2 regions of the Nocardiopsis akebiae genome follow, and region 2 is predicted to be linked to the other one. Evidence: riboswitches for the same ligand, from Rfam matches in the RefSeq annotation. Region 2 holds a riboswitch; the other holds the start of a gene.
The links. Region 2 has a riboswitch for cobalamin ahead of KGD83_RS17740 (VWA domain-containing protein). Riboswitches for the same ligand answer to the same signal wherever they lie in the genome.

Region 1 (4,969 bases), 920 kb from region 2:
GCCTCGACCATGTTGCGCAGGGCCTGTTCGGCCTCGGCGTAACCGCGCGTCTTGAGGCCGCAGTCGGGGTTCACCCACAGGTTCTGGGCGTCGATGTGCGCGACCGCCAGCCGCAGCGACCCCTCGATCTCCTCCACCGAGGGCACCCGGGGGGAGTGGATGTCGTACACGCCCGGGCCGATCCCGCGCCTGTAGCCCCGCTCGCCCAGGTCCCGTACCAGCTCCATGCGCGAGCGTGCGGCCTCCACGCTGGTGACGTCGGCGTCCAGCGCCTCGATGCCGCCGACGATCAGCCCGAACTCGGAGTAGCACATGTGCGTGTGGACGGTCGTGGACGGCGACACCCCCGACGTGGCCAGGCGGAAGGAGCCCACCGCCCAGTCCAGGTACCGCGCCCGGTGCTCCGAGCGCAGCGGCAGCAGTTCGCGCAGGGCCGCCTCGTCCACCTGGATGTGGCGGATCCCGGCGCGCTCCAGGTCGGCGACCTCGTCGCGCAAAGCCAGGGCCACCTGGCGGGCGGTCTCGCCCAGCGGCTGGTCGGTGCGCACGAACGACCACGCGAGCATGGTGACCGGACCGGTCAGCATGCCCTTGACCGGCTTGTCGGTGCGCGACTGGGCGTAGGTGGTCCACTCGACCGTCATCGGCGCCGGGCGCGAGACGTCGCCGAACAGGATCGGCGGGCGCACGCACCGCGAACCGTAGGACTGCACCCAGCCGTTCTCAGTGGTGGCGTAGCCCTCCAGCTGCTCGGCGAAGTACTGGACCATGTCGTTGCGCTCGGGCTCGCCGTGCACGAGCACGTCCAGGCCGATCTCCTCCTGGAGCGCGACGACCCGGTCGATCTCCTCGCGCAGGACGGCCTTGTAGGCGTCCTCGGCCAGTTCCCCCCTGCGGTGCGCGGCGCGGGCGCGGCGCAGCTCGGCGGTCTGGGGGAAGGAACCGATGGTGGTCGTGGTGAGCGGGGTGTCGGTGGGCCTGCCGCGCTCGCGCGGGCGCTCGTAGGCGTCCGGGCCCAGGGCGTCGAGGCGGGCGCGTACGCGCGCGTCGGTGAAGGCGGGGGGACGGACGCCGCCCCGTCCGGTGTACTCGGCCTCGGCCCCCTCGGACAGCACGCGGCCGAGCAGGGCCGTCTCCCTGGCCTTCTGCCGGGCGAAGGCCAGGGCCCCGCGCAGCTCGGGGGCCAGGGAGGTCTCGGCGTCCAGGTCCAAGGGCACGTGCAGCAGGGAGCAGGAGGTGCTCACGGTCAGCTCGTCGGTGAGGGCGAGCAGGGTGCCGAGCACGGCGACGGCGGCCGGGATGTCGGTGCGCCAGACGTTGCGCCCCTCCACCACCCCCGCGACCAGGCGGGTGGCGCCCAGGCCGGAGATCCGCACCAGGTCGTCCACGCCCTCGTCGTCGGTGACCAGGTCCAGGCCGACCGCCTCGACCGCGGACTCCTTGAGGACGCGCAGCGCCGCGGAGCCGATGGAGCCGAAGTAGGTGGACACCAGCAGGGAGGGCCGGTCGGTGACCGCGCCCAGGCGCTGGTAGGCGCGCTCCAGGTGGCCGACGGCGGCGCGGCCCTCGTCGGTGGCCAGGATCGGCTCGTCCAGCTGGACCTCGGTGGCGCCCGCGGCCCGCAGGTCGCCGAGCAGTTGGGCGTAGGCGTCCAGGAGCTGGTCGAGCAGCTGGACGGGTTCCCAGCCCTCGGGGGCGCCTTCGGCGGGCTTGGCCAGCAGTAGGAAGGTGAGCGGGCCGACCAGGACCGGGCGGGTGTGGAAGCCCGCCTCGGCGGCCTCGCGGAACTCGGCGACGGGCTTGTCGCCGACCAGGCGCGGACGGGTGCCGGGCGAGAGCTCGGGGACGAGGTAGTGGTAGTTCGTGTCGAACCACTTGGTCATCTCCAGCGGAGGGGCGCCCTGCTCGCCGCGGGCGAGCGCGAAGTAGCGGCGCAGCTCCTCCTCACGGTCCGGCGCCGCGGCGGGCGGGGCGAAGCGGGAGGGGACCAGGTCGAACAGGACCGCGGTGTCCAGCACGTGGTCGTAATAGGAGAACGTGTTGGAGGGGATGTCGTCGACACCGGCCTCGCGCAGCTGGGCGTAGACGCCCAGGCGCAGGTCGGCGGCGACCTCGTCCAGTTCCCTGGCGGTGGTGCGGCCCCTCCAGTGCGACTCGCAGGCGCGCTTGAGCTCGCGGTCGGGGCCGATGCGCGGGTAGCCGTGCACGGTCGAGCGCACGGAGGGACGTGGTCCGCCCGGGGCCGCGGAAGGCGCGGGGGTCGTGGTCATGAGCTTCTCTCCCTCGTCGAAAGCCGGGTACCGGCCGCGGGGAGGAGGAGAGGGGCGGGCACGCCGACGGACGCGCCGCGGGCGCGCACCGGACCTGCCACCGCCTCCGGCCCTCCCTCGGGGCGCGGGACCACCGGCGCCGCGGGCGCGTCGCCGGGTGGAGGCAGGTCTTCGGACTCGGGGGCGCGGGCGGTGCGGACACCGCTCCTCCTACTGGCCGCCGCTTCCCGGTTTCCGGTCTCTGCGACCGGCGCTACCAGTGCTCATGGCGACGTTCGTTCCCCCATACCGCTGCGGGGCAGTCCCGGACTCGCACCGGGTTCCCTCTTGCGACATGGTTCCGCCCCGTTCGTTCCGGGCCGGACCCGGGACGCGGGGGTGGATCATGTACCTTCCACGGCTGCAAGTATAGGGAGGGCCCCCTTCGCCCCTGTACCCGGCATGCGGCCCCATGCGCACGGTCCGGACGGTGAGAACCCCCGTCCTCAGGTCGGCGTCACACACGAAGTCAAGCGTTGCGCGGGTGAGCCCTCTCTGCTCCCCGCGGACGTTCGTCTGAGCGATGAACGTGGAGATTCCCTCGTGAATAAGCAGCCCCGCCTCGCCATGGCACCGGACCACCCCCTGATCACGGTCGTGGTAGCCCTGGCGATCCTGGCGGGCATGGTGTTGTTGGCCACCCGTTCCTCCGGCGAGCCCGAACCCGGGGCGCGGACGCAGGGAGCGCCGCTCTCCGAGAGCGAGCCGTCGCCCCCGGCCTCGGGCGAACCCGACGGACTCACCGAGGTGGACGCGGCCGCCGTGGCGGGCGTGGAGGAGGCCGAACTGGCCTACGACGGGGAGATCTCCGTCTCGGTGGCATACCCGGTGATCCCCAACGCCGAGCCGCTGGCCGACTTCCTGGAGCGTGAGCTGACCGACGAGGTGCACGCCTTCGAGGCGGCCAACCCCGGCGCGGTCTCCTTCGAGGCGGGGTGGAACCTGACCGCGGCGCGCGACGGCCTGCTCGGGGTCCGCGTGACCCGGGTGGAGACCGATTCCGAGGGGTCCCGGGAGGGGTACACCACCTACTGGTACGACACCGAGACCGCGGCGCACCACCCCTCCACCGCGCTGGTCGGCGGCCAGGAGCAGCTGGAGGAGCTCAACGGCCTGGTGCGCGACGCCGTCGGGAGCGGGGAGGGCCCGGCCGACCCCGACGTCATCCACCCGATCAGCTCCCTGTACGACTCGGTGGGGTTCAACCCCGACGGGGACCTGGTCGTGGAGTTCGACGCCGGGCAGGTCGCCCCGGCGCAGGAGGGCCGCACGCGCGCGGTGGTCGCCGCCGGTCGGGCCGAGGGCCTGCTGTCGGAACTGGGCCTGCGCGTGCGCGACGCCGCGACCGTGGGCGTGGACGACTTCTCCATCGCCGCCCCGCCCCGGGCCGACAAGGACGGCCAGGGGGACGGCGCCGTACCCGGACAGGTGCCCGCGGTGGACCCCGGAGTCGACTGCTCCGACCCCGGCACCAAGTGCGTGGCGCTGACCTACGACGACGGCCCCGGCGGACGCACCCCGGAACTGCTGGACGCCCTCGCCGAGTACGACGCGCGGGCCACGTTCTTCGTCACCGGCAACCCCGTCATGGAGCACCCGTACACGGTGCGGCGCGCCTACGCCGAGGGACACGAGATCGCCAACCACACCCTGAACCACCCCGACCTGGCCGGTCTGGGCGCGGGTGGGGTGCGCGCGGACCTGGACGTCGTGCAGGCGCTGGTGTACCGCGAGACGGGCTACACCATGGACCTCATGCGTCCGCCCTACGGCTCGACCGACGAGGGCGTGGCCTCGGTGACCGCGGACATGGGCCTGGCTCAGATCCTGTGGAGCGTGGACACCCTCGACTGGAAGGACCGCAAGGCCCCGGTGATCCACGACCGGGTGCTGGAGGGCGCTTCGGACGGGGCGATCATCCTCATGCACGACATCCACGGCACCACCGTCGACGCCTCCCGCACGGCGATCCGGGAACTGCACGAGCAGGGGTACACCATGGTCACGGTGTCCCAGCTGCTGGGGACCACGGCCCCCGGCGAGACCTACATGGACGGGTTCCCCGACGCCCCGGAGGAGAGCGCCGAGCCCTCCGAGGAGTCCGCTGAGGGGGCCGAGGAGGCTTCCGAGGGGGTCTGAGGGCGCGGCGTCACGGCGCGGCGGGCGGTCCGGGGTGAGGATGGGCCCGGGAGGGCTTCGGGGCCGCGGCCGGTGGGACACACGGGGCGCGGAGCCGTGTGAGGGCACCGTGCGGTGCCGGTAGGGCGCCCCGCGCGGGCGTCCCCGGTCTCCGGCGCGTCGCCCGTCCCGGGGCGGTGACCACATGTGGTCACCGCCCCGGGACGGGTGGGGGCGTCCCCTATGTTGCTCCCAGCAGCAGCCGTGTTGGCCACCCGCTGAGGGATGAGGGATGAGGGAGTCCGGTGTTGTCGTCGACTCGAGTCCACCCGAACGAGGCCGCCCCCTGCCCCGGGGCCGGGGGGAACCGGCCGTGGGAGCGCAGAGCCCGGTGGCCCGGGGCGGCGCTGGCCGCGCTGGTCCTGCCCCTGGCCGCGTGCGGCACCCAGGGCATCGCCTCCGGGGGCGGTGAGGACCCGGAACTGATCACGGTGGTGGCGGCGGAGCCGGGGGACGGGGTCACCGAGTGGCGCGGGGACGCC
Region 2 (4,969 bases):
CCCACCGCGCCCTTGCCGCCGGTGGCCCGGCCGTCGGTGACCACGACCAGGAGCGGGCGCAGCCTCGGGTCCCGCAGCCGCTCGCGGCGCAGGACGCGGGCCGCCTCCTCCAGCCCCTCGGCCAGCGGGGTGCGCCCCCCGGCGGGCAGGTCGTCGAGGCGGGCGGCGGCCACGTCCACCGACCGGGTCGGCGGCAGGGCGAGTTCGGCCTCGCGCCCCCGGAAGGTGACCAGGCCGACCTTGTCGCGGCGCCGGTAGGCGTCCAGGAGCAGGGACAGGATCGCGGTCTTGACCTCGGTCATGCGCCTGCGCGCCGCCATGGAGCCGGACGCGTCCACGCAGAACAGCACCAGGTTGGTCTCCTGCCCCTCGCGGACCGCGACGCGCAGGTCGCGGGGGCGCAGCCGCAGTCGGCCGCCCTCCTGGGGCCGCAGCGCGGCGGCCCGCACGGTCTCCACCAGGTGGACGGCGCTGCCCGAACCCCGTCCGGGCGCGGCGGCGCCGATCCGGCGGCCCCGCGCGCCCACGGCCCGGCTGCGCCTGCCGTCGGCGCCCTCGCCGGAGCCCCGCACGGTGAGCAGCCGGGTCCGGTAGGGGGCGGCGGCCTTGGCGGTGGCCGGTGGGGCGCCGGAGGGGCGGGGCTCGGCGGAGTCGCCCTCGGCGCCGTCGGGCGCGTGCTCGGCGGAGGCGGGGGAGTGCTCCCGGCCGGGCTGTTCGGCGCCGGGGGTCTGGGCTTGCCCGTCGTCCCCGGAGTGATCCTGGGGGCTGGCGTCGTCGGAGGGGTCCTGTGGGTCTTGTGCGTCCGACGGGGCCTCGGAACCGTCGCCGTCGTCGCTTCCGCGCGGGCCCGGCGGCTCCGGGGGGTCGGGCGGCGGTTCCTCGTCGCCCAGGATCCGGTCCAGGAGCTCCTCGTCCAGTCCCGGCGCGTCGAAGGGGTTGCGTCGGCGCCGGTGCGGCAGGGCGAGCGTGGCGGCGCGGCGGATGTCGGCCCGGGTGACCCGCGTCCGGCCCGCCCAGGCCGCGTGCGCCATCGCCGTGCGCGCGGTCACGATGTCGGCGCGCAGGCCGTCCACGTCGTAGGCCGCGCACACCTCGGCGATCTTCAGCAGCGCCGCCTCGGACAGGCGCACCCGGCCCAGCGCCTCCCGTGCCGCCGCGATGCGTTCGGCCAGGGCCTTCTCCGCCTCGTGGTAGCGACCGGCGAAGGCGGCGGGGTCGGCGTCGTGGGACATGCGCCTGCGCACCACCTCGGCGCGGGTCGCGGGGTCGGACGGCGCGGCGACCTCGACGGTGAGCCCGAACCGGTCCAGGAGCTGCGGGCGCAGCTCGCCCTCCTCGGGATTCATGGTGCCGATGAGCAGGAACCGGGCCGCGTGCTCCACGGAGAACCCGTCGCGCTCCACGGTGACCCGGCCGGTGGCTGCGGCGTCCAGGAGCAGGTCCACCAAGTGGTCGTGCAGGAGGTTGACCTCGTCGACGTAGAGGATGCCGCGGTGGGCCCGGGCCAGCAGACCGGGTTCGTAGGCGACCCTGCCGTGGGTGAGGGCCTGCTCCAGGTGCAGGGACCCCAGCACGCGGTCCTCGGTGGCGCCGACGGGCAGTTCGACCAGGCGCACCGGGCGGCTCTCCACGGCCGTGCCGGACCCGAAGGGCCCGTCGGGGGAGTGCTGCGCCGGGTCGGCGGGGTCCACGGAGAACCGGTCGCCCTGGTAGACGTCGACGGGCGGCAGGAGGGAGGCCAGGGCACGGACCGCGGTGGACTTGGCGGTGCCCTTCTCGCCGCGCACCAGGACGCCGCCGATCTCCGGCGAGACGCTGGTGAGGACGAGGGACAGGCCCAGGTCGTCGAGTTCCTCGGCGTCGCAGCCGACGATCGCGGAAAAGGGGTAGTGCGGTGACCGCAATGGCATGTAGAGGCTCCCGCTCATGTCGCCATCGGTAAGGGACGGGCGCGAGGCCGGTCTTCGGACTTGCCGGGTCCTTCCTGGACGGAAGGCTCGGTTCACCGCAGCGGGCCTGTGCCGGAGTCTCACCGGGCTTCCCAGATTCTCCCCGTCGGCCGTCCCCACCGTTTCCGATGGCTGGGTCGTTGGGGCACCTCATGCCTGCCGCCACGATAGCGTCCGAGGAATGAAGGATGACGCGCCCCCTCCCCCCGAAACCAGGATCACCGTCGTCGGCATCGGCGCGGACGGCTGGTCCGGTCTGCCCGAGCGGCTGCGCGCACTCGTCCTGGCCGCCGACACGGTGCTGGGCGGGCGCAGGCACCTGACGATGCTCCCCGACCGGCCCCGGCAGCGCCGCCTGGCCTGGCCCTCACCCCTGCGCGAGGGCCTGCCGCCACTGCTGGCCTCGCTCGACGCCGCCTCCGCCGACCCCGCTTCCGCCGACGGCGCCTCCCCTGACACCCCCTCCACCGTGGCGCTGGCCTCCGGCGACCCCCTGGTCTCCGGCATCGCCACCACCCTGATCGACCTGCTGGGCGCGGACGCCGTGCGGGTGGAGCCCGCCGTCTCCTCGATCGCCCTGGCCCGCGCCCGCATGGGCTGGCCCGCCGAACGCTGCGCGGTGGTGGGCCTGGTCGGCCGCGACCCACGCCTGCTGCTGCGCCAGGTCGCCCCCGGCCACCGCGTCCTGGTGCTCTCCTCCGACGGCGCCACCCCCGCCGCGGTCGCCGCCCTGCTGGTCGGCGCGGGCTACGGCGCCAGCCGGATGACCGTGCTGGGCGACCTGGGCGCGGACTCCGAGTCGCGCCTGGAGACCACCGCCGACCACTGGCTCGCCTCGCCCCCCGGCGCGGTGCCCCCGCTGCACGTGCTGGCCCTGGAACTCCTCGGCCCGCCCGGCCACGGCCTGGTCGCGGGGCTGCCCGACGACGCCTTCGAACACGACGGGCAGCTCACCAAGCGCGACCTGCGCGCCTCGGCGCTGGCCCGCCTGGCGCCCTCGCCGGGCCAGCACCTGTGGGACGTGGGCGCGGGCGCGGGGTCGGTCGGCGTGGAGTGGATGCGCGCCCACCCCTCCTGCACCGCCACGGCGGTGGAGGCCCACCCCGAACGGGCCGCGCGGATCGGCCGCAACGCGGGCCGCCTCGGCGTTCCCGGACTGGAGGTGGTCACCGGCCGCGCGCCGGACGCGCTGGCCGGGCTGCCCGCGCCCGACGCGGTGTTCGTCGGCGGCGGCGCGACCCGGCCGGGCGTGCTCGACGCCTGTCTGGGGGCGCTGCGGCCGGGAGGTCGGATCGTGGTGCACGGGGTGACGCTGGAGACCGAGCAGCTGCTCGCCGACGCCCACCGGCGCCACGGGGGCGAGCTGACCCGGATCGCGGTCGAGACCACCGCGCCCATCGGCGCGTTCACCGGCTGGACGCCCGCCCGCACGGTCACCCAGTGGTGCCTGGCGGCGGGCCGCTGACCCGAGGCCGGGCCGGGTCGTAGAGGTAGGACTCACCACCCGTCTCCGGATCGAGCGCCCGCCCCACCAGGATCACCGCCGCCTGCCGGAACCCGGCCTCCTCCACCGCGTCGGCCACGGTGGAGACCGTGCCGCGCAGCACCGCCTCGCCCGGCTGGCTGGCCCGGTACACCACGACCACCGGGCAGTCGCCGCCGTACTCGGGTTCGATCTCGGCCATCAGCTCGCGCACCCGCCGGATCGCCAGGTGCAGCACCAGTGTGGCCCGGGTCGCGGCGAACGCGGCCAGCGACTCGGTCCCGGGCATGGCGGTCGAGCGGGCCCGCGTCCGGGTCAGCACCACCGACTGGGCCACCAGCGGCACGGTCAGCTCCCGTCCCGCCAGGGCCGAGGCGGCCGCGTACGCGGGCACCCCGGGCGTGACGTCCCACGGAACGCCGTGCGCGTCCAGCCTGCGGGTCTGCTCGGCCAGCGCCGAGTACAGCGACGGGTCGCCGGAGGTGAGCCGTACGACGTCGCGGCCCGCCGCGTGCGCACGGACCAGGTGGTCGGTGATGCGGTCCAGGTCCAAGCCCTGGGTGTCCACCAGCTGCGCGCCGGGCGCGCAGTGCGTCAGGACCTGCGGGTCCAGGTAGGTGCCGGGGTAGAGCACCACGTCGGCCCCGGCGAGCATGCGCGTGGCGCGCACGGTCAGCAGGTCGGCGGCGCCGGGCCCCGCGCCCACGAAGTGCACGGTCACGGCTTCACCCACCTGGGGGTCCACACGCGGCCCGCCTCGGTGACCCGGGTCCCGGACGCGCCGACGATGAGCAGGCAGCGCATGTCCACGGCGGCGGGGTCGAGTCCGCCCAGGCTGGTCACCGTCAGGGACTCGCCGTCGCGGCCCACGTCGCGGCCGACGACGACCACGGTGTCGGGGCTGCGGTGCTCCAGCAGGACGCGGCGCGCGGTGGCGATCTGCTCGGTCCGGGACCGGGAGGCGGGGTTGTAGACGGCCAGCGCCAGGTCGGCCTCGGCGACGGCGCGCAGCCGCCGCTCGACCACCTCCCAAGGTTTGAGGCGGTCCGACAGGCTCATCACCGCGAAGTCGCCGCCCACGGGGGCTCCCGCGCGGGCCGCGACCGCCTGGACGGCGCTCACCCCCGGCAGCACCCGGACGGGCACGTCCCGGTAGGCGGGGTCCTCGGCGGCCTCGAACACGGCGGTGGCCATGCCGAAGACCCCGGCGTCCCCGCCGGAGACCACGGCCACGCGTTCGCCGCGCCCGGCCAGGTCGAGGGCGAACCGGGCGCGCTGGAGTTCGACGGTGTTGCCGGAGGCGTGCCGGGTCAGCCCGGGGCGCTGCGGGACCCGGTTGACGTAGGGGCCGTAGCCCACCACGTGGTCCACCCCGGCCAGCGCCGCGCTCGCCTCGGGGGTGAGCCATTCCTCGGGGCCGGGGCCCAGACCCACGACCAGCAGTTCGGCCGCCGGTCCGGCGGGACCGGGCTCGACCCCGGCCGCCGGTTCCGTCCGCGCCCGCGCGTCCGCGCCGACCCGCCGGGAGCGCGGGCCG

Region 1: another riboswitch for cobalamin. It lies ahead of metE (5-methyltetrahydropteroyltriglutamate--homocysteine S-methyltransferase); the one in region 2 lies ahead of KGD83_RS17740 (VWA domain-containing protein).

The regions. Positions count from the first base shown of each region.
Region 1 is NZ_CP074132.1:5,044,792-5,049,760, forward strand. It holds gene metE (5-methyltetrahydropteroyltriglutamate--homocysteine S-methyltransferase) at 1-2,270, opposite strand, end outside; cobalamin riboswitch at 2,436-2,596, opposite strand; gene KGD83_RS21600 (polysaccharide deacetylase family protein) at 2,877-4,448, shown strand; gene KGD83_RS21605 (polysaccharide deacetylase family protein) at 4,736-4,969, shown strand, end outside.
Region 2 is NZ_CP074132.1:4,125,177-4,130,145, reverse strand. It holds gene KGD83_RS17740 (VWA domain-containing protein) at 1-1,910, opposite strand, end outside; cobalamin riboswitch at 1,939-2,080, opposite strand; gene cbiE (precorrin-6y C5,15-methyltransferase (decarboxylating) subunit CbiE) at 2,131-3,414, shown strand; gene cobM (precorrin-4 C(11)-methyltransferase) at 3,383-4,165, opposite strand; gene KGD83_RS17725 (precorrin-2 C(20)-methyltransferase) at 4,150-4,969, opposite strand, start outside.